DNA from 2 places in the Pseudomonas sp. FW305-20 genome. Region 2 is predicted to be linked to the other one. Evidence: riboswitches for the same ligand, from Rfam matches in the RefSeq annotation. Region 2 holds a riboswitch; the other holds the start of a gene.
What was found. A riboswitch is a leader RNA that binds a small molecule or an ion and turns the genes downstream of it on or off. The one in region 2 is predicted to bind cobalamin.
Positions count from the first base shown of each region.

Region 1 (15,225 bases), on a different contig from region 2:
TTGAGCACCTTGCGCTCAGCCAGAACGAAACCCAGACGCACACCGGCCAGGCCGAAAAACTTGCCGAAGGAACGCAGCACGATCAACCCGACCTGATTGGCAAAAGGTGCCAGGCTCAGCTGCGGCGTGTTGTCCATGAATGCCTCGTCCACCACCAGCCAGCCACCGCGTTGGGCCAGCCGCGTGTGCCAGTCGAGCAAGCGACTGGGTGTCAGGCTCAGGCCGGTAGGATTGTTCGGATTGACCACCACCAGCACGTCGAGGCTGTCGAGAAAGAAGTCGACTTCCTGCTCCAGCACTTCACGCACGATGTAGCCATTGCGGCGCCACGCTTCGGCATGTTCGGCGTAACACGGCGAGAGCACGCCGACCTTGCCGGCCCGGCGCAAACGCGGCAGCAACTGGATCGCCATTTGCGAGCCGGCCACCGGCAGCACCTGGGCAGCGCCGTAATATTCACAGGCCGCCTGCTCCAGACCGTCATCGGTTTCCGGCAACCGCGCCCAGGCCCGCAACGGGATCGGCGGGACCGGAAACGGCCAGGGCGCGAGGCCGCTGGACAGGTCGAGCCAATCGGCTTCGGCGATGCCGTAATCGAGCGCCGCCTTGCGTAACCGCCCACCGTGCTCAAGCATAAAATTCAGCCCCCACGCAGAGGATCAGCAACCATAACCATACCCCGCGCTGGACCAATTGCCAGCCGCGGTCGATGGAGTCGGCGTCTGCCGGTTCGCCTTCGCCCAATGGCGGACGCTGATGCAGTTCGCCGTGATAAATCGCCGCCCCGCCCAACTCGACGCCGAGCGCACCGGCACCGGCCGCCATCACCGGACCGGCATTCGGGCTGTCCCAAGTCGGGCCTTGAGTGCGCCAGCATTTCAACGCCAGTCGGGTTTTGCCCAGCACCGCGTACGTCAACGCCACCAGGCGTGCAGGAATATAGTTGAGGACATCGTCGATCTTTGCCGCGGCCCAGCCAAAACGCTCGAAGCGTTCATTGCGGTAACCCCACATCGCATCCAGCGTGTTGCTCAAACGGTAGAGCACCACGCCTGGCGCGCCGGCCACGGCAAACCAGAACAGCGCAGCGAATACCGCATCGCTGCCGTTCTCCAGCACCGATTCGGTGGCGGCGCGGGCGACTTCGGTCTTGTCCAGTTCGCTGGTCTGGCGGCTGACCAGATAACTGACCCGTGTGCGCGCCTCGTCCAGGTCATCACTGCGCAGCGCCTTGGCCACCGGCTCGACGTGTTCACCGAGGCTGCGCATGCCGAGGGCGCAATAGAGCAGGAGAATCTCGACGATCCAGCCGATGTAGGGCGCCCAGGAAAATGCGGTGGCCAGCAGGGTCAGCGGCAACACCGCGATCACCCAGGCAGTGACGCCATGGCTGCGCCAGCCGCGACCTTCACCATTGAAACGTTGCTCGATTCGGTCGGCAAAGCGGCCGAACGCCACCAGCGGATGCCAGCGTTTGGGTTCACCCAGCAGCGCATCCAGCGCAACCGCGGCGACACTCAACAACGCCACACTCATTGACTCACTCCCCAATAATTTTCATACAGCAGTTCACTGAGCGGACGCGCCTGCGCCCAGCCTTCGAGTACCAGCATCGGCGCCGGATAGAACTCCGTGACCGGCCCCAGGCAAAGAACGGCCAAGGGTTTGGCACCCGCGGGAAAACCCAACAGGTCCGCCAGGGCTTGCGGCTCGAACAGCGAGACCCAGCCCATGCCCAATCCTTCAGCGCGGGAGGCCAGCCAGAGGTTCTGGATCGCGCAGGAGAGCGACGCCATGTCCATTTCCGGCATCGTGCGCCGGCCGAAGATGTGACGCTCGCGATCGTCCATCAGCGCGGCGACCAGCACCTCGGCGCAGTCGTTGATGCCTTCGACTTTCAGCTTCATGAATTCGTCGGTGCGCTCGCCGAGGGCTTCGGCGGTGCGGATGCGTTCTTCTTCCACCAGTGACTGGATCTTGCCGCGCAGGGCTCGATCGCTGATGCGGATGAACCGCCAGGGCTGCATCAGGCCGACGCTCGGCGCCTGGTGTGCGGCTTCGAGCAGGCGCTGCAGCAACTCAGGCTCGACGATGCCGCCGCTGAAATGACGCATGTCGCGGCGTTCGCCGATGGCTCGGTAGACCGCCGCGCGTTCGGCTTCAGAAAATGCGTTGTCGGTCATGGCCTCTTCGCGAGCAAGCCCGCTCCCACAGTGGAAGGTGTGCTATCTGAAGAAACGCGGTCCCCTGTGGGAGTGAGCCTGCTCGCGATGGCGTCCTTATGGTCAGGCACAAACAGCGCGGCAATCGCCAATGGATTGGACGGAAAATAAAAGTGCACATAAGAAGCCGTCATCCGCCCCTCACGATAAACCGCCTCCGCCCCTCGCCCACCATTCGGGCTCAGCCCACGAGCAATCGGCTCAAGCTCAGTGCTGGTCAACGAGTGGTGATAGGTGTGCCCGCGCAACAAACCTTCCGGCAATTCGACGGCCTGCAACGCCAACGCGGCCAGACGCTTTTGCATCACCGCATCCCCCGTCAGCAAGCCAACCAGTTCAGCGCGAGTGCCCTCGACATCGGTCAACGAATCGAGCAGATACAGCATGCCGCCGCACTCGGCCAACAACGGCTTACCCGCCGCATGGTGAGCGCGGATTGCGGCCAGCATCGTGGTGTTCTGTGACAGCGCCACGTGATGCAATTCAGGATAACCGCCAGGCAGATAGAGGCTGTCTGCCTCCGGCAGTTGCATGTCACGGATCGGCGAGAAAAACGACAACTCGGCGCCCATGGCCCGCAGCAGATCCAGGCTCGCGCCGTAGGTAAACGCAAAGGCTTCGTCCCGGGCCACGGCAATTCGCACACCGGCCAGCAAGGGTTCGGCTGCGATCATTTCAGGCGCGGCGAATTCCACAGCCGGTGGTAGAGCGACATCGCAACTGCTGGCCAATGACTCGGCGGCGGCATCGAGGCGCAGGTCGAGATCGTTCAACTCACTGGCCTGAACCAGCCCGAGGTGCCGACTCGGCAATTCGATACCGGTTTCCCGGGACAGCGCGCCATACCAGCGCAAACCTTCAGTCAGACTGCCTTCGAGCAACTGCGCATGGCGCACGGTGCCGACGCGGTTGGCCAGCACACCGGCAAACGGCAAGTCCGGCTGATACTTCGCCAGCCCCAACGCCAATGCGCCAAAGGTCTGGGCCATGGCGGTGCCGTCGATCACGCCGAGCACCGGCACACCGAAGTGCCGCGCCAGATCAGCGCTGGACGGCGTACCGTCGAATAGCCCCATGACGCCTTCGATGAGGATCAGATCGGCTTCGCCGGCCGCTTCCCACAACAGTCGACGACTTTCCTGCTCGCCGACCATCCACATGTCCAGTTGATACACCGGCGCACCGCTGGCGCGCTCGAGAATCATCGGGTCGAGAAAGTCCGGCCCGCATTTGAACACGCGCACCTTGCGCCCCTGATTGCGATGCAAACGGGCCAGCGCGGCGGTGACGGTGGTCTTGCCCTGACCGGAGGCCGGTGCGGCAATCAATACCGCCGGGCATTGACGATGGCTATTCATAAAGTGCAGCTCACAACTCGACGCCTTTTTGCGCCTTGATCCCGGCCTGGAACGCGTGCTTGATCACGCCCATTTCGGTGACGGTGTCGGCCAGCTCGATCATCTCCGGCTTGGCGCCGCGACCGGTGACTACCACGTGCTGCATTGGCGGACGGGCCTGCAAGTCGCTGAGCACCTGATCGAGATCCAGATAACCGTGCTTGAGCGCGATGTTCAATTCGTCCAGCACCACCAGGCCGATCGACGGATCACGCAGCAATTCGCGCGACACTGCCCACGCAGCTTCAGCGGCGGCGATGTCACGCTGGCGATCCTGGGTTTCCCAGGTGAAGCCCTCACCCATCACATGAAAACGCACCTGCTCCGGGAAGCGCCGGAAGAACAGCTCCTCGCCGGTGCTGTTGCGCCCCTTGATGAACTGCACCACGCCACACTGCATGCCGTGGCCCATGGACCGGGCGAGCATGCCGAAGGCCGAGCTGCTTTTGCCTTTGCCGTTGCCGGTCAGCACCAGCAGCAGGCCGCATTCATTCGGGGAATTGGCGATGCGTTCGTCGATCACGGCTTTTTTGCGCAGCATGCGCGCCAGATGACGTTCGTCACGATCGGGGGTATCAGTCATGGGGGAGCTCTCCGTTGAGGCTGGATAACGGCGGGCAGGCACAAGAATAGACGGCAACAAGCCTGGCATCGCCCACCGTGATGCCGCTGGATGGATCAGGCCGGTCTCCGGGCTCATGAGCGGCGTTGGCCTGACTGCGCGCCTTCCCATGTTGATATCAACACAGTGGCTCAAGGCGCAGCCTTCACTCATTTACCGTTGCGGGGGCAGCGCCGGGATCATGGCTCTTCGTCGCTTGAAGAGCGTCACTCACCGGCTTCCCTGTTTCACTCTGTCGACCAAGGTCACAGAGCACCTGAAACAAGCCGCGAAGGTTAGAGGGTTGGGGATGGAGCGTCAATTGAAGACGGGCAGCCTGGGAGCGAATAACTGCTGTCGATCAATTATCTGACGCCAATCTTGTGCCACACTCCCAGCAGTGATATCAAAGAGCCACAATCTCACAACACAATAACAAGGGTGAGCCACATGCAAGGCATGATCATCAGCAATCCGAAGCTGGAATTCCTGCGACCGGTGCTGGAACGCTGGTTTGACTGTATCGACCGCTACAACGCCGTGCGCGGCGATAACGAAACGCCTTACTGGTTCGATGAAAAAGCCAACCTGAGCCTGCTGTCCGCCGCGGCCTGGATGGCAGAGATGGTCACGCTGCAACAAACACCGACCCGTAAACAGATCGAAGAAGGCGAACGCAATGGCCGCGCCGATCTGTTTATCTCGGGCAGCGAAGAACGCGCTTACCTTCAGGCGACCCAGCGCTGGCCACGGGTCAACAACCTGAACCTGACTCAAGCGTTGCAGGACATCACCAGCGACGCCAAACGCATCAGCTACGCCAGCGACCTGAAACTCGGCTGCCTGTTCGTTGCGCCGCAAAAAGCCCAACAAAGCGCCACCCCGGAAGAGCTCCAGGACATGGTCGACGACCTGCAAAAGGAACACACCTGCGCAGTGGCCTGGTACTTCCCCTATGCCTATCGCAAGTTGCGCAACGAAACCGGCAACTATCACCCCGGCATCGCCGTGCTGTTCAAGGAATCCCGCGGCTGACCGGTTGAACCATCGCGCACTGCACTTCTCTATTGATTAGCTCACTGCATTCATAGGGAAGATCAGCATGCGCAAGCCTCAGCTCGCTCTCGTCATCGTGCTCGCCGGAGGGCTTGCCGCCTGTGGTGAAACCGCCAGGCTGCAAGTCTCCGACGGCACCGGCCCATCGCCCAAGCTGCCAGAACCGAACAAAACCCTGATCCCGACGGTGAACATCGCCCCGGCGATCGGCTGGCCGGACGGCGCAAAACCTATCGCCGCGACAGGAACTCAGGTGGTGGCTTTTGCCGAAGGCCTCGATCACCCGCGCTGGCTCTACGTGCTGCCCAACGGCGACGTGCTGGTCGCCGAAACCAACGCACCCGCCAAACCCGATGCCGGCATTCGTGGCTGGATCATGGGCAAAGTCATGGGCCGTGCCGGCGCCGGCGTACCCAGCCCGAACCGCATCACGCTGCTGCGGGACAAGGACCACGACGGCATCGCCGAAACCCGTACGGTGTTCCTGGAAAACCTCAACTCGCCCTTCGGCATGACCCTGGTCGGCAATGACCTGTACGTCGCCGACACGGACCGCTTGCTGCGCTTCCACTATGAAAGCGGCGAGACGGCGATCAAGTCGCAGCCGATGAAGGTGATCGACCTGCCGGGCGGCACGCTGAATCACCACTGGACCAAAAACGTCATCGCCAGCAAGGACGGCAGCAAGCTGTACGTCACCGTGGGCTCGAACAGCAACATCGGTGAAAACGGCATGGATCAGGAGGAAGGTCGCGCGGCAATCTGGGAAGTGGATCGCGCCACCGGTAATCATCGGATCTTCGCCTCGGGGATTCGTAATCCAAACGGCCTGGCCTGGGAACCTCGCAGCGGCGCATTGTGGACAGCGGTCAATGAGCGCGACGAAATCGGCAGCGATTTGGTGCCGGATTACATCACTTCAGTGAAGGACGGCGGGTTTTACGGCTGGCCTTACAGTTATTACGGTCAGCATGTCGATGTTCGCGTCAAGCCGCAAAACCCCGACCTGGTGGCCAAGGCCATTGCGCCGGACTACGCGGTCGGCCCGCATACCGCCTCGTTGGGCCTGACGTTCGCTGAAGGCAACAGACTGCCGGCGCAATTCAAGGAAGGAGCATTCATCGGCCAGCATGGGTCATGGAACCGTAAACCGCACAGTGGCTACAAAGTGATTTTCGTACCGTTCAGCGCAGGGAAACCGAGCGGGCCGCCGATTGATGTGCTCACTGGCTTCCTCAATAACGAGGAAAAAGCCATGGGCCGGCCGGTGGGCGTGGTGATTGACCGGCAGGGGGATTTGTTGGTGGCGGATGACGTGGGCAACAAGGTGTGGCGCGTGTCGGCGGCTCAATAACTGCAATACACATCAACTGTGGGAGCGAGCCTGCTCGCGATGAGGCCGGTACACCCGACATTGAACTTGCCTGACCCACCGCTATTCGCGAGCAAGCCCGCTTCCACAAGAACCGCGTTCAGCGCTTGCGGCAGAGTGTGAGCCCATCCCCCAACGGCAACAGCGACAAATCCACACGCGAGTCATCCTTCAAGGCGCAATTGAGCGCCTGGATGGCTCGGGTGTCTTCACTCTCGGGATTGTCCTCAAGCACCCGACCACTCCACAGCGTGTTATCAAACACCGCCAGCCCGCCGACGCGCAGCAGACGCAATGCATGCTCCAGGTAAAGGGGGTAGTTGGCTTTGTCGGCATCGATAAAGATCAGGTCGAATGACTCTGGCTGATCCAGCTGAGCCAGGGTTTCCAGCGCGGGCGCCAAACGCAGATCGATCCGCGCGGCAAGTCCCGCTTCCTGCCAGTAACGGCGCGCGGTGGCGTTGTAGTCACCGGGAATGTCACAGCAGATCAGCGAACCGTCATCCGGCAGCGCAGCCGCCATGCACAAGGCGCTGTAACCGGTGAAAGTACCGATTTCCAGCAGGCGCCTGGCACCGATGAGTTTCACCAATAGCGCGAGGAATTGCCCCTGCTCCGGCGCCACCTGCCAGCGAGCCATGGGCAGCGCCTGGGTTTCGTCACGCAAACGCTTGAGCAACGGCGTTTCGCGCAGGGAAACGTCGAGCAGGTATTGATACAGGGAATCGTCGAGATTGAGTGTGCGAGCGGTCATGACAACCTCTGCCCTTTAGGGATTGCGTGCCAAGTGCTCAGGTTGCAAGACGCGCTTGGCGCTCAGATAGGCTTTCTGCCAGTAAGCTTTGGACAAGCTGTCGAGCTTCACCGTGCCGCCGGTGGCTGGCGCATGGACGAAGCGACCTTCGCCGACGTAGATCCCGGCGTGGCTGACCTGAGAACCGCCATTGGTGGCGAAGAAGATCAGATCACCGGTTTGCAGGCCTTCCTTGCCCACGCTGGCCGCCTGCATGCCGATCATCTCGCGCGTGGTCCGCGGCAGGGAAATGCCGGCGACATCACGGTAGACATAACCGATCAGCCCGCTGCAATCGAAACCCGAATCCGGCGTGTTGCCACCCCAGCGATACGGCGTGCCTACCAGGCCGAGCGCGCGGAACAAGACGTCTTCTGCCTCAGGCGAGAATGCTTGGGAGGAACTGAAAACAATCGGCGCGCGAACCACCGGTGCAGGTGGCGGTGTACGGCTGGCGCAGGCGCTGAGCAGCGCTGCGAAGAACATGATTGCGAGGCGGGCCGACGTCGACATAGGCAGAACATCCTGATCTGGCTGCGGCTTTTTCTGCAGGGGCGCAGAAAAGAAAACCGCCTGCGCAGGACGCAGGCGGTTTGCCATCAATAATAGATCAGGATTCTAGCTGCTACGGGGCAAACTTCAAGTAAGACTTTAAGTTCACCTTACAAACTGTCCGCTTACTTGCGCGCCGTGACGATCGGGGCCGTCGCCGGTGCCATCGCGAGAGCGCGTTTGGCTTCGATGAAAGTCTTGCTCCAGTAGCTGTCGCCCAGGCTATCGATCCGCACACCACCACTACGACGGCTGCTGGAATGGATGAACTGGTTGTCACCCAGGTAGATCCCGGCGTGACTGACGCGGCCGCGACGGCCATTGGTGGCGAAAAACAGCAAGTCGCCCGGCTCCAGTTTGCTGCGAGAAACCAGCGGAGCGTCGACGTTGATCATTTCGCGGGTGGAACGTGGCAGGTTCAGGCCGGCTTCTTCACGAAACAGGTAACCGATGAAGCCGCTGCAATCAAAGCCTGCTTCGGAGGTGCCGCCGAAACGGTAACGGGTACCGATCAGGGACATGCCGCGTTCAAGGATGCTGTCGGCCAGAACCGGAAGCTGATACGACTTGCCGCCGGCGAAGTCTGCCAGTTCTTTTTCGCTGGCCGCTTCTTCCTGCTCAAGCGCTTGTTGATAAAGAACGGAAGATTGGGCGGTAGCAGAGTTTTTAACCTGCTGTTGTTGCTCTTGCTGGGACACTGGAGAGTGAGCAGCGCAACCGAACAACAGGGTGACGAGTGCGAGAGGCACGAGGGGTGCAAAGCGATTTAGCATGGGCACGACCGTGGCTGATAGTTCTAAGAAGCCGAGACTATGCCTACTATCAAACTCATTTGCAAATTCAATCGACCTTTATGTGACTTCTTGGTTTCGCGTTTACATCTAAGCGCTTAAGCCCGTTTTAGACGTTCGCGCAGCCTGCAACCCTGTAGGAAAGCGGATTTCTTGACGCCTGAAATATGCCGAAACCCGCTACAGGCCTTGGTTTTCACCAGCCTAGCGTTTCTTTCAGGAACGGGATGGTCAGCTTGCGTTGAGCCTGGAGGGAAGCCTGATCGAGACGTTCAAGCAGCTCGAAAAGCGCACTCATGCTGCGCGTACCGCGGGTCAAGATGAAATGCCCGACTTCATCGGTCAGGTGCAGGCCACGACGCGAGGCGCGCAGTTGCAAGGCACGCAATTTGTCTTCATCGGAGAGCGGACGCATCTGAAAGATCAGCGCCAGAGTCAGACGGGATTTGAGGTCCGCCAGCTTCACTGGCAGTTCACGCGGGGAGGTCGATGCGGCGATCAGCAGGCGCCGACCGCTGTCACGCAGACGATTGAACAGATGAAACAACGCCTCTTCCCAATCCGCCCGACCAGCCACCGCCTGCAAATCATCCAGGCAGACCAGTTCGTACTGTTCGAGGTTGTCGAGGATCGCGATACCGCGATCGAGCAGTTCGGCCAACGGCAAATACACCGCCGGCTCTCCCAGTTGCTCGAAGCGCAGGCAGGCCGCCTGCAACAAGTGCGTACGCCCTACCCCGTCCTTGCCCCAGAGATAAATCAGGCTTTCGGTCCAGCCGGCGTCGGCTTCGCATAGCCGCTCGACATAGCCGAGTGCAGCGGCATTGGCGCCTGGATAGTAATTGATAAAGGTAGCGTCATCACGCAGACGCACACCTAGGGGCAGCTGAATCGGTTTCATGCTGACTGAACAGTTCCAAAGGAACCGTTAGTGGCCTCTGTGTAAAGTTTGCGAAGTTTATACCCGTGAGGCGGGTCGCACAATGCGACAGACCACAAGCAAAATCAAAGGTTTGCGTTAACACCCTGGTTTTATGACAGTTTCTTTGGCGGCGCAGGTGACAGCCGCGCGAGGGATTCGGGCCAGCCCGGCAATGCACCAGGCTGGCCGCGATGGTTGATCAGCCGCTCTTAAATCCCGGACTCATCAACACCGCTGTACATATCAGAATCTTTATACAAATCATGCATATGGCGCACCAGCACCATGATCACAGCCGCCACCGGCAGCGCCAGCAGCACGCCGGTAAATCCGAACAGCTCGCCCCCAGCCAGAATCGCGAAGATCACCGCCACCGGGTGCAGACCGATCTTGTCCCCCACCAACAATGGCGTGAGCACCATGCCTTCCAGCGCCTGCCCCACCATAAACACCGCGACGATACCGAACAGGGGATACAGATCGCCGCCGAACTGGAACAGACCGGCAATCAAGGCCGCGCCGATCCCGATGACGAACCCCATGTACGGCACGATCGCCGCCAGACCGGCAATCAACCCGATCAACAGCCCCAGCTCCAGCCCGATCAACATCAGGCCGGCCGCGTAGATCACGCCCAACGCCACCATCACCAGCAACTGCCCGCGCACGAACGCACCGAGCACTTCATGGCATTCACCTGCCAGGGTCATAACCCGCTCTTCGCGGTCACGGGGCAGCAGGCTGCGGATCTTGGCCATCATCAGGTCCCAGTCCCGCAGCAGATAGAAGACTACTACCGGGATCAGCACCAGATTCGCCAGCAAGCCAATCAATGCAAGGCCCGAGGCCGTTGCCTGACTCAGCACCACTCCGACGATGTCAGTGGTCTGGCCCATGTGCTCACTGATCGCAGCCTTGAGCTTGTCGAACTTCCAGAAATTATCCGACAGTCCGAATTTCGATTGCGCCCATGGCAGTGCAGTGTGCTGCAACCAATCGAGCATCTGCGGCGTCAGCTCATACAAGCGAAACAACTGCTTGGCGAGCATGGGTATCAACACCAACAGCAATGCCGTGAAGATCAAGGTAAACAGCGCAAACACCGCCACAACGCCCCAGGTCCGAGACAGGCCGGCCTTCTCCAGCCGATCCACCAGCGGGTCGAACAGATAGGCCAGCAGCAATGCGATCAGGAACGGGGTCAGGATCGGATGCAACAACCAGACAAACACGCAGAGCAGAACCACCCCACCCAACCAGAACCAACGCCGCGTATCGGCCATGTACCACTCCATATGCATCTATATAAAGAAAGAAAACTTACCAACGGAAACGCAGCTGCGGCGTCGGTGCCGGCGTTGGCGCTACGGCCGGTGTCGAACCGGCGGCCGGTTGAACGGGGGTGGCGGGGGCTGGTGCCTCACCCGCTGGAACTTCCTGCAACCTGGCCAGCGACAATTGCGCCTTCAACTGTTCGGCACTGCCGTTGACCCGATAAAGAATCCGGTCGCCGTCGACACTTTGCAGGCGCGCACCAAACGGTTCCAGCAAGCGCCCAAGCGCCGCGTAGTGTTCCAGATTCATGCCCTGCACCTCGAGCAATTGTTCGCCCGAAGCCCCCGGCTTGACGACAAACCGCGGTGCCAGCCGCTGACTGACCGCCAGCATCACCGCATCGGCCACCGCGGCCTGATCCGCGCCCTGCACGCTGCCCGCCTCCTTTTTGTCGCCGAGCCACAAATTCCACTTGGCCTGCCACTGTCCGCCCTCTTCACGCGCATGCACCGCGAGCAAGGCGTCAGCGTTGTAACGCTCCGATGCCCCGCGCAGTGGCGTCGCGTCCGTACCTTCCAGATTCGGTGCGGTGGCGACGATCTGCTCGCTCAGATCGGCCAGCGGCAAACGCAGCGGCAAGCCACGGTGTTGCGCCGCTCGACGCAACGGCGCAGCACTGGCCTGGCCATCGCCGACCAGGCTCGAACCCTCGGTGGAATCGTTCAACCACCAGCCGAGGATCGAAGGCCGGTTTGCCCCCCACAACGACAGCCCGGCACGGCGCAATGCCTGCTCGGTGGAGGCCGGGTCGAAATCGACCTTCAGCACTTCCGGCGGGCCGGCGTCAAAGCCGTACTGACTGATGATTTGCTGCGGATCCTTGCGCAGTGCCGCCAACCCCGGACTTTGTGCAGCCTTGGGATCGCCGGTCAGCCGCAACACCAGCGTCTCCAGCGCTTGCTGGGTCGCTTGATCGCGCACTTCCGGGGTTTGACCACTGACAGGCTGACGCACCTGATACAGATTTTTTACGGTTTCGGCATGACTCGCCAGGCTGACCAATGACATACAGCCCGCAAACAAAAATCTAGAAAAAAAACGCATGGCGGATTCCTGACGACAAGAGCGGCTGGAACAGGCCGCGTGAACCGGATTGAGCAAGGCTGTGACCACGCCCCCCAGCAAAACATTCACCTGACCCTGGTAAGTTTTTGCACTGTCCTAACGATAGACGGTTAATAGCGATACCTTATACAGCCATGAAGGAGGCGACCAACACGGGCAATGAAGGTTTTTTTAAGCGGATATGCCCCTGCTGTCGGCCTGAGGATGGCCGCTGCCCCTCAAGCCTGATAAAATCGCGCGCCTTCGCAGACCGGCAACAGCCGGGCACCCTGAAATTCGTCGATGGCACTCGCCTTCGCCTGTTTCGGCGGTCCCACTGGACTCGGTCGTTACCCCTGAATCCCCCCTAAAGGCCTGGATCATGAGCAAGCAACCCTCCCTGAGCTACAAGGACGCCGGTGTAGACATCGACGCCGGTGAAGCATTGGTCGAACGCATCAAGAGCGTCGCCAAGCGCACTGCGCGCCCGGAAGTCATGGGCGGCCTGGGCGGTTTCGGCGCCCTCTGCGAAATCCCGGCCGGCTACAAGCAGCCCGTGCTGGTTTCCGGCACCGACGGCGTCGGCACCAAGCTGCGCCTGGCGCTGAACCTGAACAAGCACGACAGCATCGGCATCGACCTGGTTGCCATGTGCGTGAACGACCTGGTGGTCTGCGGCGCAGAGCCGCTGTTCTTCCTCGACTACTATGCCACCGGCAAACTCAACGTCGAAACCGCGACCCAGGTCGTGACCGGCATTGGCGCTGGCTGTGAATTGTCCGGCTGTTCCCTGGTTGGCGGCGAAACCGCTGAAATGCCAGGCATGTATGAAGGTGAAGACTATGACCTGGCCGGCTTCTGCGTCGGCGTCGTGGAAAAGTCTGAAATCATCGACGGTTCCAAAGTCGCTGCAGGCGATGCCCTGCTCGCCCTGCCGTCTTCCGGCCCGCACTCCAACGGCTACTCGCTGATCCGCAAGATCATCGAAGTGTCCGGTGCAGACATCGAAAATATCCAGCTCGACGGCAAACCGCTGACCGACCTGCTGATGGCCCCGACCCGCATCTACGTGAAGCCGCTGCTCAAGCTGATCAAGGAAACCGGCGCCGTCAAAGCCATGGCCCACATCACCGGTGGTGGCCTGCTGGACAACATCCCGCGCGTTCTGCCAAAAGGCGCACAAGCGGTGGTTGACGTTGCAAGCTGGACTCGCCCTGCCGTGTTCGACTGGCTGCAAGAGAAAGGCAACGTCGACGAAAACGAAATGCACCGCGTGCTGAACTGCGGCGTCGGCATGGTCATCTGCGTTGCTCAAGAGCACGTCGAAACCGCGCTGAACGTATTGCGTGAAGCCGGCGAGCAGCCTTGGGTCATCGGTCAGATCGCCACCGCTGCCGAAGGCGCGGCTTCGGTTGAACTGAAGAACCTCAAGGCACACTGATGCAAGAGCGGATGTCCCAGACCTGTGATGTGGTGGTGCTGTTGTCCGGCACCGGCAGTAACTTGCAGGCCTTGATCGACAGCACGCGGACCGGCGACAGCCCGGCCCGCATCGCTGCGGTGATTTCCAACCGCGCCGACGCCTACGGCCTGCAACGCGCCAGGGACGCGGGTATCGACACCCGCACCCTGGATCACAAGGCTTTCGAAGGCCGCGAGGCCTTCGATGCCGCGCTGATCGAACTGATCGATGCGTTCAATCCCAAACTCGTGGTACTGGCCGGGTTCATGCGCATTCTCAGCGCTGACTTCGTGCGCCACTACGCGGGTCGCCTGCTCAACATCCATCCCTCGCTGCTGCCCAAATACAAAGGGTTACACACTCATCAGCGCGCGCTGGAAGCCGGCGACACCGAGCACGGCTGCTCCGTGCACTTCGTCACCGAGGAACTCGATGGCGGACCACTGGTCGTACAGGCAGTAATACCGGTAGAGTTGCACGATTCGCCGCAGAGTCTGGCGCAGCGAGTCCATACCCAGGAACACCTGATCTACCCGTTGGCTGTACGCTGGTTTGCCGAAGGTCGTTTATCACTCGGCGAGCAAGGTGCTTTACTGGATGGAAAGTTGCTCGCGGCCAGCGGCCACTTGATTCGAACCTAGGAGATTTTATGCGTCGCGCCCTGCTCTTCGCTTGCGCTCTGCTCGCACTGCCCTTTGCGCAGGCTGCAGAACTTCAACCTTTCTCCGCCAGCTACACCGCTGACTGGAAGCAGTTGCCCATGAGCGGCACCGCTGAACGCAGCCTGACCAAACAAGCCAACGGCGCCTGGAAGCTCAGCTTCAAGGCCTCGATGATGATCGCCAGCCTGACCGAAGAAAGCACCCTGACTTTGGACAAGGACACCTTGCTGCCGCAGTCCTACCACTTCGAACGTGGCGGCCTGGGTAAAGCCAAGAAGGCTGACCTGGATTTCGACTGGACCAACAAAATGGTCACCGGCACCGATCGCGGTGATCCGGTCAAGATCCCGCTCAACCGCGGCATGGTCGACAAGTCCACTTATCAGCTCGCCCTGCAGCACGACGTGGCCGCTGGCAAGAAAAGCATGAGCTATCAGGTCGTCGACGATGGTGAAGTCGATACCTATGATTTCCGCGTGCTGGGTTCGGAAAAGGTCGACACCAAGGCTGGCCAGATCGAAGCAATCAAGGTCGAGCGCGTGCGCGACCCGACGCAAAGCAAGCGCATCACCGTCCTGTGGTTCGCCAAGGATTGGGATTACCTGCTGGTTCGTCTGCAACAGGTTGAAACCGACGGCAAGGAGTACAACATCATGCTTCTCGACGGTACGGTCAACGGCAAGGCTGTCAAAGGCAGCTGATCCGGCTCGACACCAAAATCCGGAATCCGATAAGGGTTCCGGATTTTTTTTGCCTGCTGATTTTCAGATCCGCGCCAGCGCCTGTGCCAGGTCGTCGCGCAGGTCTTCGACATCCTCGATCCCCACGGACAACCGCACCAACGCATCACCGATGCCGAGTTGCGCACGGGTCTCTTGAGGGATGCTGGCGTGGGTCATGATCGCCGGGTGCTCGATCAGGCTTTCCACCCCGCCCAGGCTCTCGGCCAAGGCAAAGATCCGCACACTCTCGAGGAAGCGCGTGGCACCGGCCAGGTCGCTGTTCAGGTCGAGGGA
Region 1 covers NZ_JBYTAJ010000041.1:1,874-17,098, forward strand. The annotation lists gene cobD (threonine-phosphate decarboxylase CobD) at 1-635, opposite strand, end outside; gene cbiB (adenosylcobinamide-phosphate synthase CbiB) at 628-1,536, opposite strand; gene bluB (5,6-dimethylbenzimidazole synthase) at 1,533-2,183, opposite strand; gene AC3WP4_RS25245 (cobyrinic acid a,c-diamide synthase CobB) at 2,180-3,580, opposite strand; gene cobO (cob(I)yrinic acid a,c-diamide adenosyltransferase) at 3,591-4,202, opposite strand; cobalamin riboswitch at 4,284-4,516, opposite strand; gene AC3WP4_RS25255 (hypothetical protein) at 4,671-5,255, shown strand; gene AC3WP4_RS25260 (PQQ-dependent sugar dehydrogenase) at 5,323-6,630, shown strand; gene AC3WP4_RS25265 (O-methyltransferase) at 6,749-7,402, opposite strand; gene AC3WP4_RS25270 (C40 family peptidase) at 7,418-7,954, opposite strand; gene AC3WP4_RS25275 (C40 family peptidase) at 8,119-8,766, opposite strand; gene hda (DnaA regulatory inactivator Hda) at 8,981-9,685, opposite strand; gene AC3WP4_RS25285 (AI-2E family transporter) at 9,916-10,989, opposite strand; gene AC3WP4_RS25290 (DUF2066 domain-containing protein) at 11,027-12,085, opposite strand; gene purM (phosphoribosylformylglycinamidine cyclo-ligase) at 12,468-13,526, shown strand; gene purN (phosphoribosylglycinamide formyltransferase) at 13,538-14,188, shown strand; gene AC3WP4_RS25305 (DUF3108 domain-containing protein) at 14,197-14,910, shown strand; gene AC3WP4_RS25310 (cystathionine gamma-synthase) at 14,974-15,225, opposite strand, start outside.
Region 1: another riboswitch for cobalamin. It lies ahead of cobO (cob(I)yrinic acid a,c-diamide adenosyltransferase); the one in region 2 lies ahead of cobW (cobalamin biosynthesis protein CobW).

Region 2 (15,225 bases):
TTGGACAGCAACTGCGTCGCCACGCCCACGGCGCGGGAAGCGTCGGTGACGTAGATCACTGCGTCGTTGCTGTATTTCGGCTCGATCTTCACGGCCGTGTGTGCTTTGGAGGTGGTCGCGCCACCGATCATCAGCGGCAGATGGAAGTCCTGGCGCTGCATCTCGCGGGCTACGTGGACCATTTCATCCAGCGAAGGGGTGATCAGGCCGGACAGGCCGATGATGTCGCACTTCTGCTCCTTGGCCACTTGCAGGATTTTCTCCGCCGGGACCATCACGCCGAGGTCGACGATGTCGTAGCCGTTACAACCCAGCACGACGCCAACGATGTTCTTGCCGATGTCGTGCACGTCGCCTTTTACCGTGGCCATCAGGATTTTGCCCTTGGCTTCCGGTTTGTCGCCTTTTTCCAGTTCGATGAACGGGATCAAGTGGGCCACGGCCTGCTTCATCACGCGGGCGGATTTCACCACCTGCGGCAGGAACATTTTGCCGGCGCCGAACAGGTCGCCGACGATGTTCATGCCGGACATCAGCGGGCCTTCGATCACTTCGATCGGGCGGGCGAACGATTGACGGGATTCTTCGGTGTCCTCAACGATGTGCGTGGTGATGCCTTTGACCAGCGCATGCTCCAGACGCTTGTTGACGTCCCAGCCGCGCCATTCCTCGGTCTCGGCTTCCTTGACGCTGCCGTCGCCCTTGTACTTGTCGGCAATGGCGAGCAGGGCGTCAGTGCCTTCCGGGGTGCGGTTGAGCACGACGTCTTCAACGGCGTCACGCAGTTCAGCCGGGATCTGGTCGTAGATCTCCAGCTGGCCGGCGTTGACGATACCCATGGTCAGGCCGTTGCGGATCGCATACAGCAGGAACACCGAGTGAATCGCCTCGCGCACCGGATTGTTGCCACGGAACGAGAACGACACGTTGGACACACCGCCCGAGGTCAGCGCGTACGGCAGTTCGTCACGGATGTAGGCACAGGCGTTGATGAAGTCCACAGCGTAGTTGTTGTGTTCTTCGATGCCGGTGGCGATGGCGAAGATGTTCGGGTCGAAGATGATGTCTTCCGGCGGGAAGCCGACTTCGTTGACCAGAATGTCGTAGGAGCGTTTGCAGATTTCTTTCTTGCGCGCTTCGGTGTCGGCCTGGCCGGCTTCGTCGAAGGCCATCACCACGACTGCGGCGCCATAGCGTTTGCACAGTTTGGCGTGATGAATGAACTGCTCGACGCCTTCTTTCATGCTGATGGAGTTGACGATGCCCTTGCCCTGGATGCACTTGAGGCCGGCTTCGATCACTTCCCACTTGGAGGAGTCGATCATGATCGGTACGCGGGAGATGTCCGGCTCACCGGCAATCAGATTGAGGAAGGTCACCATGGCCTTCTTCGAATCGAGCATCCCTTCGTCCATGTTGATGTCGATCACCTGGGCGCCAGCTTCGACCTGTTGCAGGGCGACTTCCAGGGCTTCGGTGTAGTTGTCTTCACGGATCAGGCGGGCGAACTTGGCGGAACCAGTGATGTTGGTCCGCTCGCCGACGTTGATGAACAACGAGTTGCGATCGATGGTGAACGGTTCCAGGCCCGACAGGCGGCAGGCCTTTGGAATGTCCGGAATTGCACGCGGCGCGTAACCGGCCACGGCGTTGGCGATGGCTTCGATGTGGCCCGGCGTGGTGCCGCAGCAGCCACCGACAATGTTGAGGAAGCCGCTTTGGGCGAATTCTTCGATGACTTTTGCAGTTTCGGCCGGCAGTTCGTCGTACTCGCCGAATTCGTTCGGCAGGCCGGCGTTCGGGTGCGCGGAAACGTGGGTGCTGGCCTTGTTCGACAGCTCTTCCAGGTAGGGGCGCAACTCGCTGGCGCCGAGGGCGCAGTTCAGGCCGACCGAGATCGGCTTGGCGTGGGCCACGGAGTTCCAGAAGGCTTCGGTGGTCTGACCGGAGAGCGTGCGGCCGGAGGCGTCGGTGATGGTGCCGGAGATCATGATCGGCAACTCGACGCCAAGTTCTTCGTACACACCTTGCACGGCGAAGATCGCCGCTTTGGCGTTCAGGGTGTCGAAAATGGTCTCGATCAGGATCAGGTCGGCGCCGCCTTCGATCAGGCCTTTGGTGGCCTCGGTGTAGTTTTCCACCAGTTCATCGAAGGTCACGTTGCGGTAGCCGGGGTTGTTCACGTCAGGCGACAGCGAGCAGGTGCGGCTGGTAGGGCCGAGCACGCCAGCCACGAAGCGTGGTTTGTCCGGGGTTTCCAGGGTTTTGGCGTCTGCGACCTTGCGCGCCAGACGCGCGCCTTCTACGTTTAGCTCGTACGCCAGGCCTTGCATGCCGTAGTCGGCCTGGGACACCTGGGTGGCGTTGAAGGTGTTGGTTTCCAGAATGTCGGCGCCGGCATCCAGGTAGGCTTTCTCGATGGCGCCAATCACGTCCGGACGCGTCAGGATCAACAGGTCGTTGTTGCCCTTGACGTCACTTGGCCAGTCGGCGAAGCGTTTGCCGCGGTAATCCTGCTCTTCGAGCTTGTAGCTCTGGATCATCGTGCCCATGCCGCCATCGAGAATCAGGATGCGCTCTTTGAGGGCGTGCTTGAGAGCTTGAAGGCGAACGCTGCGATCGGACATTTGGACTACTCGGTAAGGCCATGACGAAGGGGCGGAATAATAGCAAACCTGTGCGGTTTTAGAGCATGTCCCGATTTTGCATGAATATCGCTCATGTTGGGGCGGGGTGCAGACCGGTAGAATCGCGGCGTTTTTTCATGATCGGGACCAGGGATATGTCTTATCGCGTCATCAGCATGATTTTGCTGTTTTTAAGCTGGGGCGCTGCCGCGCAGGATCCGGCCATTTCCTCTGGCATTTCCCCTGCTATTTCCTATAGCCGCGACATACAACCGATCTTCACCGAAAAGTGTGTGGCCTGCCATGCCTGCAATGACGCCGCCTGTCAGCTCAATCTGGGCAGTGGCGAAGGGGTGGCCCGCGGTGCGACCAAGACCCTGGTCTACGACGGCGAACGCCGCCAGGCTGCTGCGCCGACCCGGCTGTTTTATGACGCCTTCGATAAGCGCGCCTGGCAGCAAAAGGGCTTCTATTCGGTGCTCGACGCTCAAGGCAGTCAGGCCGCGTTGATGGCGCGGATGCTTGAGTTGGGCCACAAGACCCCGTTGCAACCCAATGCCAAGTTGCCGGAGGACATCGTCCTTGGCCTGAACCGGGAAAACATGTGCGCCTTGCCGGCCGAGTTCGATAGCTATGCCAAATCACATCCCCAGGAAGGCATGCCACTGGCGGTCACCGGCCTGACCGATCAGCAGTACCAGACGCTGCAACGCTGGCTGGCCTCCGGCGCGCCGATTGACGAGCAAGGCCTGGTACCGAGCGCCAAGGAGGCGTTGCAGGTGGTTCTGTGGGAAAACCTGCTCAACGCCCCGGGGGCACGGCAAAGCCTGGTGGGGCGGTGGTTGTTCGAGCATTGGTTTCTCGCTCATCTCTATTTCAAGGACGGCGAGCCGGGGCATTTCTTTCAGTGGGTACGTTCGCGCACGCCGACCGGCCAGCCCATTGATTTGATCAACACCCGTCGTCCCAATGACGATCCGGGCACTCAGGTCTATTACCGTTTATGGCCGGTGCAAGGCGTGATTGTGCAGAAGACCCACATCACTTACCCGCTGAGCCCGGCGAAGATGGCGCGGATCAAAAGCCTCTTCTATAACGGCAACTGGCAAGTCGACGCCTTGCCGGGATACGGGCCGGAACGTCGGGCCAATCCGTTCACCACGTTCGAGGCGATCCCGGCCCAGGCGCGTTATCAATTCATGCTCGATAACGCCGAATACTTCGTCCGTACGTTTATTCGCGGGCCGGTGTGCCGCGGCCAGATCGCCACTGACGTGATTCGCGATAACTTCTGGGCACTGTTCCAGGCGCCTGAGCACGATCTCTACATCATTGATCCGAATTACCGCGGCCAGGCCACGCCTTTGTTGGCGATGCCGGGGCAGAACGACGATGTCGGCAGCATCCTGAGCCTGTGGCATGACTACCGCGACAAGCGTAACGAGTACGAGGTGCTGCGCCGTGACAGTTACGCCGATGCGCCAGCGCCGAGCTGGTCGACGTTATGGGCTGGCAACGATAACGCCTTGCTGACGATCTTCCGGCATTTCGACAGTGCCTCGGTGAACAAAGGCCTGATCGGTGACGTGCCGCAAACGATGTGGCTGTTCGACTTCCCGCTGCTGGAGCGCACGTATTATCAGTTGGCGGTCAACTTCGACGTGTTCGGCAACGTCTCCCATCAAGCCCAGACCCGCCTGTATTTCGACCTGATCCGCAACGGCGCCGAGCAGAACTTCCTGCGCCTGATGCCGGCCGATTCGCGCGACGACTACCTCGACGACTGGTACCAGAGCGGCGGCAAATTCAAGATGTGGCTGAATTACGAGGCCATCGATAACGACAAAAAGACAGCGCTGGTGCTGGACGAAAAGGACCCGAAACGCGATTTCGCCCAGCAATTGCTGGCCCGCTACGGCGACCTCAACGCCAGGCCGGACCCGATCAACCGTTGTACTGGCGCTTATTGCTCACGGCCGAACATCGACCCGGTCTTGCAGAGTGCCGAACAGGCGTTGAGTCGCCTGACTTCGCGTCCGGCGGCCGGGCTGAAGGTTATCGATCAACTGCCGGAAGCGACCCTGCTGCGCATCGAAACCGCGAGCGGCAAGCGTGAGGTCTACAGCCTGCTGCGCAACCGCGCGCACAGCAACGTTGCGTTCCTGATCGGTGAATCGCTGCGGTATCAGCCTGGGCTCGACACCGCGACTATTTACCCGGGCGTGCTCAGCAGCTATCCGAACTTCATATTCAACATCCCGGCCGAGCAAGTGCCTGAGTTCGTGGACGAGATGGAAAACGCCAAGGACGCCAATCGCTTCGAGAAAATCGTCGAGCGCTGGGGGATTCGCCGCAGCCATCCGCAATTCTGGTTCTACTTTCATGACCTGAACCGGTACGTCCACGAGACCGATCCGGTGGAAGAGGGCGTGCTGGACATGAACCGCTATCAGAATCTCTGAGGTGTCTGTGATGCAGTGTGCTTTCCCGACAAAAATACTAGGACTTTGTACGGCGCGTTGATTGGCGTAAACTGCGCCCAAGCCTGCGAGGAGTTTCCATGACCGCTATTACCATTACCGACGCCGCCCACGATTATCTGGCTGATCTGCTCTCCAAGCAGAACACCCCAGGCATCGGCATCCGCGTCTTTATCACCCAGCCTGGCACCCAATACGCCGAAACCTGCATTGCATATTGCAAGCCGGGCGAAGAAAAACCCGAGGACACGGCGCTGGGGCTCAAAAGCTTCACCGCTTACATCGACTCGTTCAGCGAAGCGTTCCTGGACGATGCGGTAGTCGATTACGCCACCGACCGTATGGGCGGCCAGCTCACCATCAAGGCGCCAAACGCCAAAGTACCGATGGTCAACGCTGACAGCCCGATCAACGAGCGTATCAACTATTACCTGCAAACCGAGATCAACCCGGGGCTGGCCAGCCACGGCGGTCAGGTCAGCCTGATCGATGTGGTCGAAGACGGCATTGCCGTGCTCAAGTTCGGCGGCGGTTGCCAGGGCTGTGGCCAGGCAGACGTCACCCTTCGCGAAGGCATCGAGCGCACCTTGCTCGAGCGCATTCCCGAGCTCAAGGGCGTTCGTGACGTCACCGACCACACGCAGAAAGAAAACGCCTACTACTAAGTAAGGTGTTCGCTGCAGACATAAAAAAACAGCGCTGTGGCGAGGGAGCTTGCTCCCGCTCGATTGCGAAGCAATCGCAAAGCAGCTAATGCATTTTCCCGTGATGAATGCGTTGGCTGATGTTGGGACCGCTCTGCGGTCCAGCGGGAGCAAGCTCCCTCGCCACAAGTACTTCAGGGTCTGTAGAGATGCGCGTGCCCCGCGCGATACAGCGACGATTCACTGAAGTGATCGCTACCCAAAACCCGACCCACCAGAATCAACGCCGTGCGCCGAAACCCCTTGGCTTCAACCTTCGCGGCAATGTCCGCCAACGTCCCCACCACCCAATCCTGATCCGGCCAGGTCGCCCGGTGAATCACCGCGATCGGGCAATCCGCGCCGTAATGCGGCAGCAATTCGGCCAGGATCTTCTCCAGATGATTGACCCCCAGATGAATCGCCATCGTCGCCCCGTGCTGCGCCAGGCTGCCAAGCTCTTCGCCAGCGGGCATCACGGTTTTGTCGGCATAACGGGTCAGGATCACGCTTTGCGATACGTCGGGTAACGTCAGTTCCGCACCCAACAGTGCCGCGCAGGCCGCCGTGGCCGTGACGCCGGGAATGATTTCAAACGGGATGTCGAGTTCGCGCAGGTAGCGGATCTGCTCGCCAATCGCACCATAAAGACTCGGATCGCCGGAGTGCACCCTGGCCACGTCCTGGCCCTTGGCGTGGGCGGATTTGATCAGCTCGATGATCTGTTCCAGGTGCAGTTCGGCGCTGTTGACCACCTGTTCGGCGCAATGGCCTTCCAGCACGGCGGCGGGCACCAGGGAGCCGGCATAGATGATCACCGGGCAGCTGCGAATCAGCCGTTGGCCTTTGACGGTGATCAGTTCCGGGTCGCCGGGACCTGCGCCAATGAAGTAGACGGTCATCGTCGGTTCCTGTGAAAAAAGGGGCTGGGCAAGGCTTCAGATGAAGATTGCTCATGATCGAGACGGGGATTATCGAAGATTTCAGGCAACGCCGGCCAATGCCAAGGTGGCCTGGGCAAATTTTTGTCGCGAAATCAGCAGTTTTGCTGGTGCCTGGGCCAGGTGTTCAGCCAGGGCCAGGGCGGCACTTTCCGCTACGCCGTAGCAGCCGGTGCGTTCGAACGCGATGTCGGAGCGGTGGCTGAGTTGCGGTTGATAGACAGCCAATTGTTCGCAGCTGAAATACTGCAACGGCAACGCAAGCTGTTCGGCCAATTCGATCAAGCCAGGTTCTTCGCGCTTCAGGTCGATGCTGGCCAGGGCCTTGATTTGGTGAAGTTCGATCTTATGAGCCTGCAAGGCCTGATCGAGCAGCGCCCGCAACGTGCTGACGGGGCAGCCGCGCTGGCAGCCCAGGCCGACCACTAAAGTCGGCGCTGTGCTGATATCACTCATGCGTGGTACTGACCATCGCTTTTGCGGCGGAACAACCAGGCACTGATCAGGCCCAGGGCCAGCCAGAATGTCACGTTGGTCAGCTGCGAAGCGATTTTGAACTGAGCTTCCAGGGCTTGTGGAGCCAGCATCGAGTGAACTTCCGGTTGTGGTGCGCCGATCACGTGAGGAACGGCCAGGATTGCCACGCCGAGCACTTTCATCAGCCAGTGACGGCTGAACACGATCAATGCAATGCCGACTGCTGTGGAGGCCGCCGTGCCGATCCACCAGACCTGTCGTTGCGCCAAATCAGCGGCGGCAGTGCCCGGCAGTTCGGGTGGCAGACCGAGGGTCGGTGCCAGTACGAACGTGGCATAACCGGCCAGGCCCCAAAGCAGGCCCTGGGAGGTTTTGGTCGGTGCGCGCAAGGTGTAGAGACCGGCCAGCATCAGGGCGAAACCGACTGCTATCACCAGGTTGCCGCCGGTGGTGGACAGCACGCGCTGCCAGCCGTCCGCCGGTTCCCAGGCCTCGGCATCGTGGGTGTGAGCGGCGACAGCACCTGCGGCGTGTTCGTGAACTTCAACCGCGGCGGGCTCGGATTTTTCGTAAGTCTCGGCCTGCAAAATCAACGGTGCCACCCAGAAGCTTTGCAGCAGGGTCAGCAACAGGGCGGCCAGCAGCCCGGTGAACCCTGCGGTTTGCGCAATACGCTTGATCATGTCAGCAGGTCTCAATGGCACGGAAATGCAGAGCTGTGGCGGGTATCGTGCGCGGCATTGTGCACCGCTTCGATGTGCGAGAAACCGGCGAAATACACAAGGCTGGCACCCAGGATCGACGCGCATACGGCGGCGGTCAGGCGTTGGGTCAGGGTATGGGTGGTGCTGGCGGTGCTCTTATCGGTGTTGCTGCCGGTGCTGCTGATGATCGACATGGCGCTTCCCTCTGGTCTGTCAGCGGGGTGATATAGAGCGCATGGAAGACCCCTGCGAGTCGGGCACGCAGAGGTTCAAACAGCGCCCGCCCACCGCGGGTTTGTTATTCAGTGATCGTAATGGTCACTTTGTGTTGCGGGCCGGTCTCCGGGCTCACGAGGGGCACTGGCTTTCGCCTTGACCTGCAAGCATCACCTTCCCATGCCGAACTGCTGGCACAGTGGATCTGACGCTTCGCTCGCTTACCGTTGCGGGGGCAGCACCGGACTGACATGGCTTTAGAGTAAAGCACATGATTCACCGGTTTCCCGTTTCACCCTGTGAAGGGCACCCGTAACAAGGCGTGTAGGAGAGCATGGGCGGGGGTTGGGCGTCAATTGGCAAGGGTTCTCGTTTGAGTTGATCGTTCCCACGCTCTGCGTGGGAATGCAGCCCGGGACGCTCCGCGTCCCTTTCACAGCCGAACGCGGAGCGTCCGTTGAGGCATTCCCACGCAGAGCGTGGGAACGATCATCAAAGGGGGCACCACAGAATTCAGGTCAACATTGACCCGCCCCCACACGATGCGTAGCCTTGCGCTTTCGAGGTTCTTCGGTGTCTGCCGAAGCTAAGAAGGGAACGCGGTCGATGCCGCGGCTGCCCCCGCAACTGTGAACGGTGCTGTTCGCTGCCACGCCACTGCAAACCCTGTGCAACGGGTTCGCGGGAAGGCGCAGCGAATGCCAGGCCCACAAGCCCAGCACACCGTCAGCCAGGAGACCTGCCTCGAAACAGATTCTCACTACAACCGGGCGGGGTGATCCGGTGGCGGAACTCTTGCGCGCGTGCATCCGCCGCTGCGATTGTCGTCCCGTATGCCCGCCACCTTGCCAAAGGGCATCCGATGAAAACACTGGCCAAACTCCCCGTCACCATCGTTACCGGCTTCCTCGGCTCGGGCAAAACCACGTTGCTGCGGCACATGCTCGACAACGCTCAGGGCCGTCGCATTGCGGTGATCGTCAACGAGTTCGGCGAGCTGGGTATCGACGGCGAAATCCTCAAGCAGTGCTCCATCGGTTGCACTGAAGAAGAAGCCAACGGCCGCGTCTACGAACTGGCCAACGGCTGCCTGTGCTGCACCGTTCAGGAAGAATTCTTCCCGGTGATGCGCGAATTGGTCGCCCGTCGCGGCGACCTCGACCACATCCTCATCGAAACCTCGGGCCTGGCCCTGCCAAAACCGCTGGTGCAAGCCTTCCAGTGGCCGGAAATCCGCAGCGCCTGCACCGTTGACGCGGTCATCACTGTGGTCGACAGCCCTGCGGTCGCCGCCGGCACCTTCGCGGCGTTCCCGGACCAGGTCGATGCCCAGCGCAAACTCGACCCGAACCTGGATCACGAATCGCCGCTGCACGAACTGTTCGCCGACCAACTGGCCAGCGCCGACCTGGTGATCCTCAACAAGGCCGACCTGATCAGCGCCGCAGACCTGGCCCGCGTACGCCTGGAAGTCGCTGAAGAACTGCCGCCAGCGGTGAAAGTCATCGAAGCCAGCAGCGGTCGCGTGCCACTGGACGTGCTGATCGGCCTCGGCGCCGGTTCCGAAGAACACATCGACAGCCGTCACAGCCATCACGATCACCACCATGAAGATGAAGACGGCCATCACGATGAGCATGACCACGACGCATTCGACTCCATCTCCATCGAACTGCCGCAAGCCGACGAAAGCCTGCTGCTGGACGCGTTGACTCAACTGGTGGTCCAGCACGGCATTTTGCGCGTCAAAGGTTTCGCGGCGATTCCGAACAAGCCGATGCGCCTGCTGATCCAGGGCGTGGGCACGCGTTTCGACAAGCATTTCGACCGTCAGTGGGGCGCCGACGAAGCGCGTACCACGCGTCTGGTATTGATCGGCCAGAAGCTGGACGCCACTTTGCTTGAAGCGCAATTGCGCGCTGCGCTCAGCGTTTAAGCCATGCACCTGCTCAGGACCCAGCCCGGCGGTTTCGTGTCGGATGACAACATTGCCGACCTTGGACAAACCCCCGCCGAGCTGGTGATCCTGTGCAGCGGCGACTCCAGCCTGGCGCTGCTCGCCGAAGCCGCGCAGCAGTTGCCCGACGATTACCCCAGCGTGCGCCTGGCCAACCCGATGCAGGTGCAGAATCACGCCTCGGTCGACTTGTATGTCGACGAAGTGCTGCGCCACGCCAAGGTGATTCTGATCTCGCTGCACGGCGGCATCGCCTATTGGCGTTACGGCGTCGAGCGTCTGGTGCAACTGTCGGAGCGCGGTGTACAGCTGATTCTGGTGCCCGGCGATGACCGCCCGGACCCGGAACTCAGCGACCTGAGCACGGTGGACGCGCAAGACCGCGACCGACTCTGGCAGTTTCTGCGTCAGGGCGGCATGGGTAATGCCCTGGATTTTTTCCGTTGCCTTGCCAATCGCTGGCTGGATCGCGACTACGCCTGGGCCGAGCCGCAAACCCTGCCGCGCACAGCGATTTACCACCCTCACAAAAGCCCCGCTGAACTGAAGGATTGGCAAGCCGACTGGCAGGCCGGTCAACCGGTGGCGGCGGTGCTGTTTTACCGCTCGCATTTGCAGGCGGCGAACACCGGTTTCATCGATATTTTCTGCCAGCGTTTGCAGGCGGCGGGGTTGAACCCGTTGCCAATTGCTGTGGCCAGTTTGAAGGAACCCGGCTGCCTGACGGTGGTCGAGGACTGGCTGGATGAAGTCGAGGCCGGCGTCATTCTCAACACCACCGGTTTCGCCCAGTCCAGCCCCGAAGCGCCGCATTTGCGACCGTTTCGCCGCAACATCCCGGTGATCCAGGCGATCTGCGCCCAGGACAACGAGCCCGGCTGGCGCGCCAGCGAACAAGGCCTCGGGCCGCGCGATCTGGCGATGCACATCGCGCTGCCGGAACTGGATGGGCGGATCATCAGCCGACCGATCAGCTTCAAGGACCTGGCCTGGCGCAGCGAGCGTAGTCAATCCGATGTGGTCTGCTATCGACCTGCACCTGCGCGCATGGATTTTGTCGCTGAGCTGGCGCGACGCTGGATTGATCTGGCGCGAGTGCCCAACGCTGAAAAACGCATCGCCCTGATCCTCGCCAACTACCCGACCCGCGACGGGCGCATCGGCAATGGTGTCGGCCTCGACACTCCGGCCGCGGCGCTGAACATCCTGCGTGCGCTGCATGAAGAAGGTTATCCGCTGCCGGCCGAGTTGCCTGATAGCGGCACCGCGTTGATCCAGCAATTACTCGGCGGCGTCAGCAATGACCTCGACACCCTCGACCAGCGCCCGTGCATGCAAAGCCTCGCGCTGGACGACTACAACCTGATGTTCGACGCCTTGCCCGAATCCAATCGCCAAGCGGTGCTGGAACGTTGGGGCTTGCCGCAAAGCGACCCGATGTTCCGTGGCGGGCGAATGATGATCGCTGGGCTGCGCTTTGGCCTGACCTTCGTCGGGATTCAACCGGCGCGGGGGTATCAGGTCGATCCGAGCGCGGTGTATCACGACCCGGACCTGGTGCCGCCACACGGTTACCTCGCGTTCTATTTCTGGTTGCGCAACACCTACGGCGCCCACGGGGTGATCCACGTCGGCAAGCACGGCAACCTCGAATGGTTGCCGGGCAAAGGCGTCGGGCTGTCGGAGCATTGCTGGCCGGATGCGCTGCTCGGTCCGCTGCCCAACATCTATCCATTTATCGTCAACGACCCGGGCGAGGGCGCCCAAGCCAAGCGCCGTACGCAAGCGGTGATCATCGACCACCTGATGCCGCCGCTGACCCGCGCCGAAACGTACGGCCCGTTGCGCAACCTCGAACTACTCGCCGACGAGTATTACGAAGCGCAAATGCTCGATCCGCGCCGTGCCCGGGAATTGCAGCGCGACATCCTGCAACTGGTGCGCGAGACGCACATCGACCGCGAACTGCAACTGGACGAAAAGCTCGACAGTGATGCCGATGCAGCGATCTGGTTGCCGCGTCTGGATACCTATTTGTGCGACTTGAAAGAGTCACAGATCCGCGACGGTCTGCATGTGTTTGGCGAGTCGCCGACCGGGCGCTTGCGCATCGACACCTTACTGGCGTTGTTGCGCATTCCGCGAGGCGATGGGCGCGGTGCACAATCGAGTCTGCTGCGAGCCCTGGCCAAAGCGTTCACGCTGGGCTTCGATCCGCTGGATTGCGCGCTCGCCGAACCTTGGACCGGGCCACGTCCGACTGAACTGCAAACCCTCACCGATGAAGTCTGGCGCACAGCCGGTGATACCCGCGAACGTCTGGAACTGTTCGCCGCTCATCTGATCTCCCAAACGGTGAACCAACCTCAAGCCAAACCCGACCCCTGTGGGAGCGAGCCTGCTCGCGATATCGGTGTGACAGCTAACATTGATATGACTGACCCACCGCTATCGCGAGCAGGCCCGCTCCCACAGGAGGTAGGTTGGTCTGACGTGAGCGCGATCATCGACAACCTGCGCGAAGTCGTCGCGCCACGGCTGGACGCCTGCGGTCCGGCGGAAATGCGCGGTCTGCTCGACGCCCTCAGCGGCCGCTTCGTGCCGGCCGGCCCCAGCGGTGCGCCGAGTCGCGGACGGCTCGACGTGCTGCCGACCGGGCGCAACTTCTATTCGGTGGACGTGCGTAACCTGCCGACCACCACCGCATGGCGTATCGGTTTCCAGTCGGCCAACCTGATTCTTGAGCGACACCTGCAAGACCACGGCGATCACCTGCGCCAGCTCGGCCTGTCGGTGTGGGGCACCGCGACCATGCGCACCGGCGGCGACGACATCGCCCAGGCCATGGCGCTGATGGGTGTGCGCCCGGTCTGGGCCACCGGCAGTCAACGGGTCGACGACTTCGAGATTCTGCCGCTGAGTCTGCTGGACCGTCCGCGCGTGGACGTGACCTTGCGCGTCTCCGGATTTTTCCGCGATGCCTTTGCCAATCTGATCCGCCTGTTCGACGCCGCCGTGCAAGCGGTCGCCGCCCTCGATGAGCCGGACGACCTCAACCCCCTGGCCGCCAAAGTGCGTGCCGAGCGCGAAGCGTTAATGCAATCGGGGCTGGATGAAGAGGCAGCCAAGCGTCAGGCCGGTTGGCGCATCTTTGGTGCCAAACCCGGTGCTTACGGCGCGGGCGTGCAGGGCGCCATCGATGGTCGTCTGTGGCAAAGCCGCGACGACCTGGCCGAGGTATATCTGAACTGGGGCGGCTACGCTTACGGCGGTTCTGACGAAGGCACCGCGGCGCGAGCGCAGTTCGCTCAGCGCTTGAGCCAGGTTCAGGCTGTGCTGCAAAACCAGGACAACCGCGAACACGACTTGCTCGATTCCAACGACTACTACCAGTTCCAGGGCGGCATGCTCGCGGCGGTGGAAAGCCTCAGCGGTGAAGCGGCGGCCAGTTACCATGGCGATCACAGTCAGCCGGACCTGCCGAAGATCCGCACCTTGAAGGAAGAGCTGAACCGGGTAATTCGCTCACGGGCGGCCAATCCGAAGTGGATAGACGGCGTGAAGCGCCACGGCTATAAAGGCGCGTTTGAACTGGCAGCGACGGTCGATAACCTGTTTGCCTTCGACGCTACCACGCAGCTGATCGACGATCACCAGTACGCGTTGCTGGCGGATGCGTATTTGCTGGACCCCGCGACCCGGGATTTTGTTCGTGAGCATAATCCGCATGCGTTGCGTGACATGACCGAGCGGATGCTGGAGGCGCAGCAGCGGGGGATGTGGAAGGAGCCGGGTGACTACCGCGAGGCTCTGGAGAATTTGTTGCTGGACATCGAAGAAGACAGTTAGCCGGATCGTTCCCACGCTCCGCGTGGGAATGCCTCAACGGACGCTCCGCGTTCGGCTCTTGGGACGCAGAGCGTCCCGGGCTGCATTCCCACGCAGAGCGTGGGAACGATCACATTACCGACCACAAACGAGACCCGACATGACCGACACCCCCCATTTCCCGCTTTCCGCCGTGGTCGGCGCCGACGATCTGAAACTCGCCCTCTACCTGACCGCCATCGACCCGAAAATCGGCGGCGTGCTCATCGAAGGCCCCCGCGGCATGGCCAAGTCAACGCTGGCCCGTGGCCTGGCGGACTTGCTCGCCAGCGGCCAATTCGTCACCTTGCCGCTTGGCGCCACCGAAGAACGACTGGTCGGCACCCTCGACCTGGACGCCGCCCTGAGCGAGGGTCGTGCACAGTTTTCCCCCGGTGTACTGGCCAAGGCCGACGGCGGCGTGCTCTACGTTGATGAGGTCAACTTATTGCCCGATCACCTGGTGGACCTGCTGCTGGATGTGGCCGCCAGCGGCACCAACCTGATCGAGCGCGACGGCATTTCCCATCGGCATTCGGCAAAGTTCGTGCTGATCGGCACTATGAACCCGGAAGAGGGTGAGCTGCGTCCGCAACTGCTCGATCGTTTTGGCCTGAACGTCGCCCTCAGCGGTCACACAGCACCGGTCGAGCGCGGCCAGATCATCCGGCGGCGGCTGGATTTCGACAGCGATCCCCACAGCTTCTGCGCCGAATGGGAACGCCAACAGCAGTCGCTGCGCGAACGTTGCCAGAAAGCACGCAGCACGCTGGCCAGCATCCCGCTCGACGATCTTGCGCTGGCGCAGATTACCGAGCGCTGCTTTGCCGCCGGGGTCGACGGCTTGCGCGCCGACCTGGTCTGGTTGCGCGCGGCACGGGCCCACGCCGCGTGGCGCGGGGCGAGTGCCATCGCCGAGGAAGACATCGACGCCGTTGCCGAGTTTGCCTTGCGCCATCGCCGTCGCGAGTCATCGCCACCGGCGCCGCAACAAAATCAGCCGCCCTCTACGCAACATTCCAACCCGAGCGAAGGCCAGGGCCAATGGGGTGAAATGCCCGCTCAGGCGCTCCCGGTGGGTGCCCGACGTGACGTGCCGAGCTGGCCAAAAAAGCCCTAGGCATTCGCCCTCGATCTGACGCGGGGGCGAATGCCAGACCCCGGGCCGGACGGCTGGACAACGGCAAACAGGGTAAACGTCACGCAGCGCGCAGCGGCTCGATCAATTGGCCCGGCACCTTGCTGAACGGTCGTCCGCGTCAACGCGACGATG
Region 2 covers NZ_JBYTAJ010000001.1:163,783-179,007, reverse strand. The annotation lists gene metH (methionine synthase) at 1-2,627, opposite strand, end outside; gene AC3WP4_RS00860 (fatty acid cis/trans isomerase) at 2,783-5,089, shown strand; gene nfuA (Fe-S biogenesis protein NfuA) at 5,188-5,772, shown strand; gene cobM (precorrin-4 C(11)-methyltransferase) at 5,946-6,692, opposite strand; gene AC3WP4_RS00845 (cobalamin biosynthesis protein) at 6,774-7,187, opposite strand; gene AC3WP4_RS00840 (CbtA family protein) at 7,184-7,891, opposite strand; gene AC3WP4_RS00835 (CbtB domain-containing protein) at 7,903-8,106, opposite strand; cobalamin riboswitch at 8,229-8,457, opposite strand; cobalamin riboswitch at 8,675-8,889, shown strand; gene cobW (cobalamin biosynthesis protein CobW) at 8,991-10,064, shown strand; gene cobN (cobaltochelatase subunit CobN) at 10,068-13,934, shown strand; gene AC3WP4_RS00820 (magnesium chelatase ATPase subunit I) at 14,074-15,072, shown strand; gene AC3WP4_RS00815 (vWA domain-containing protein) at 15,192-15,225, shown strand, end outside.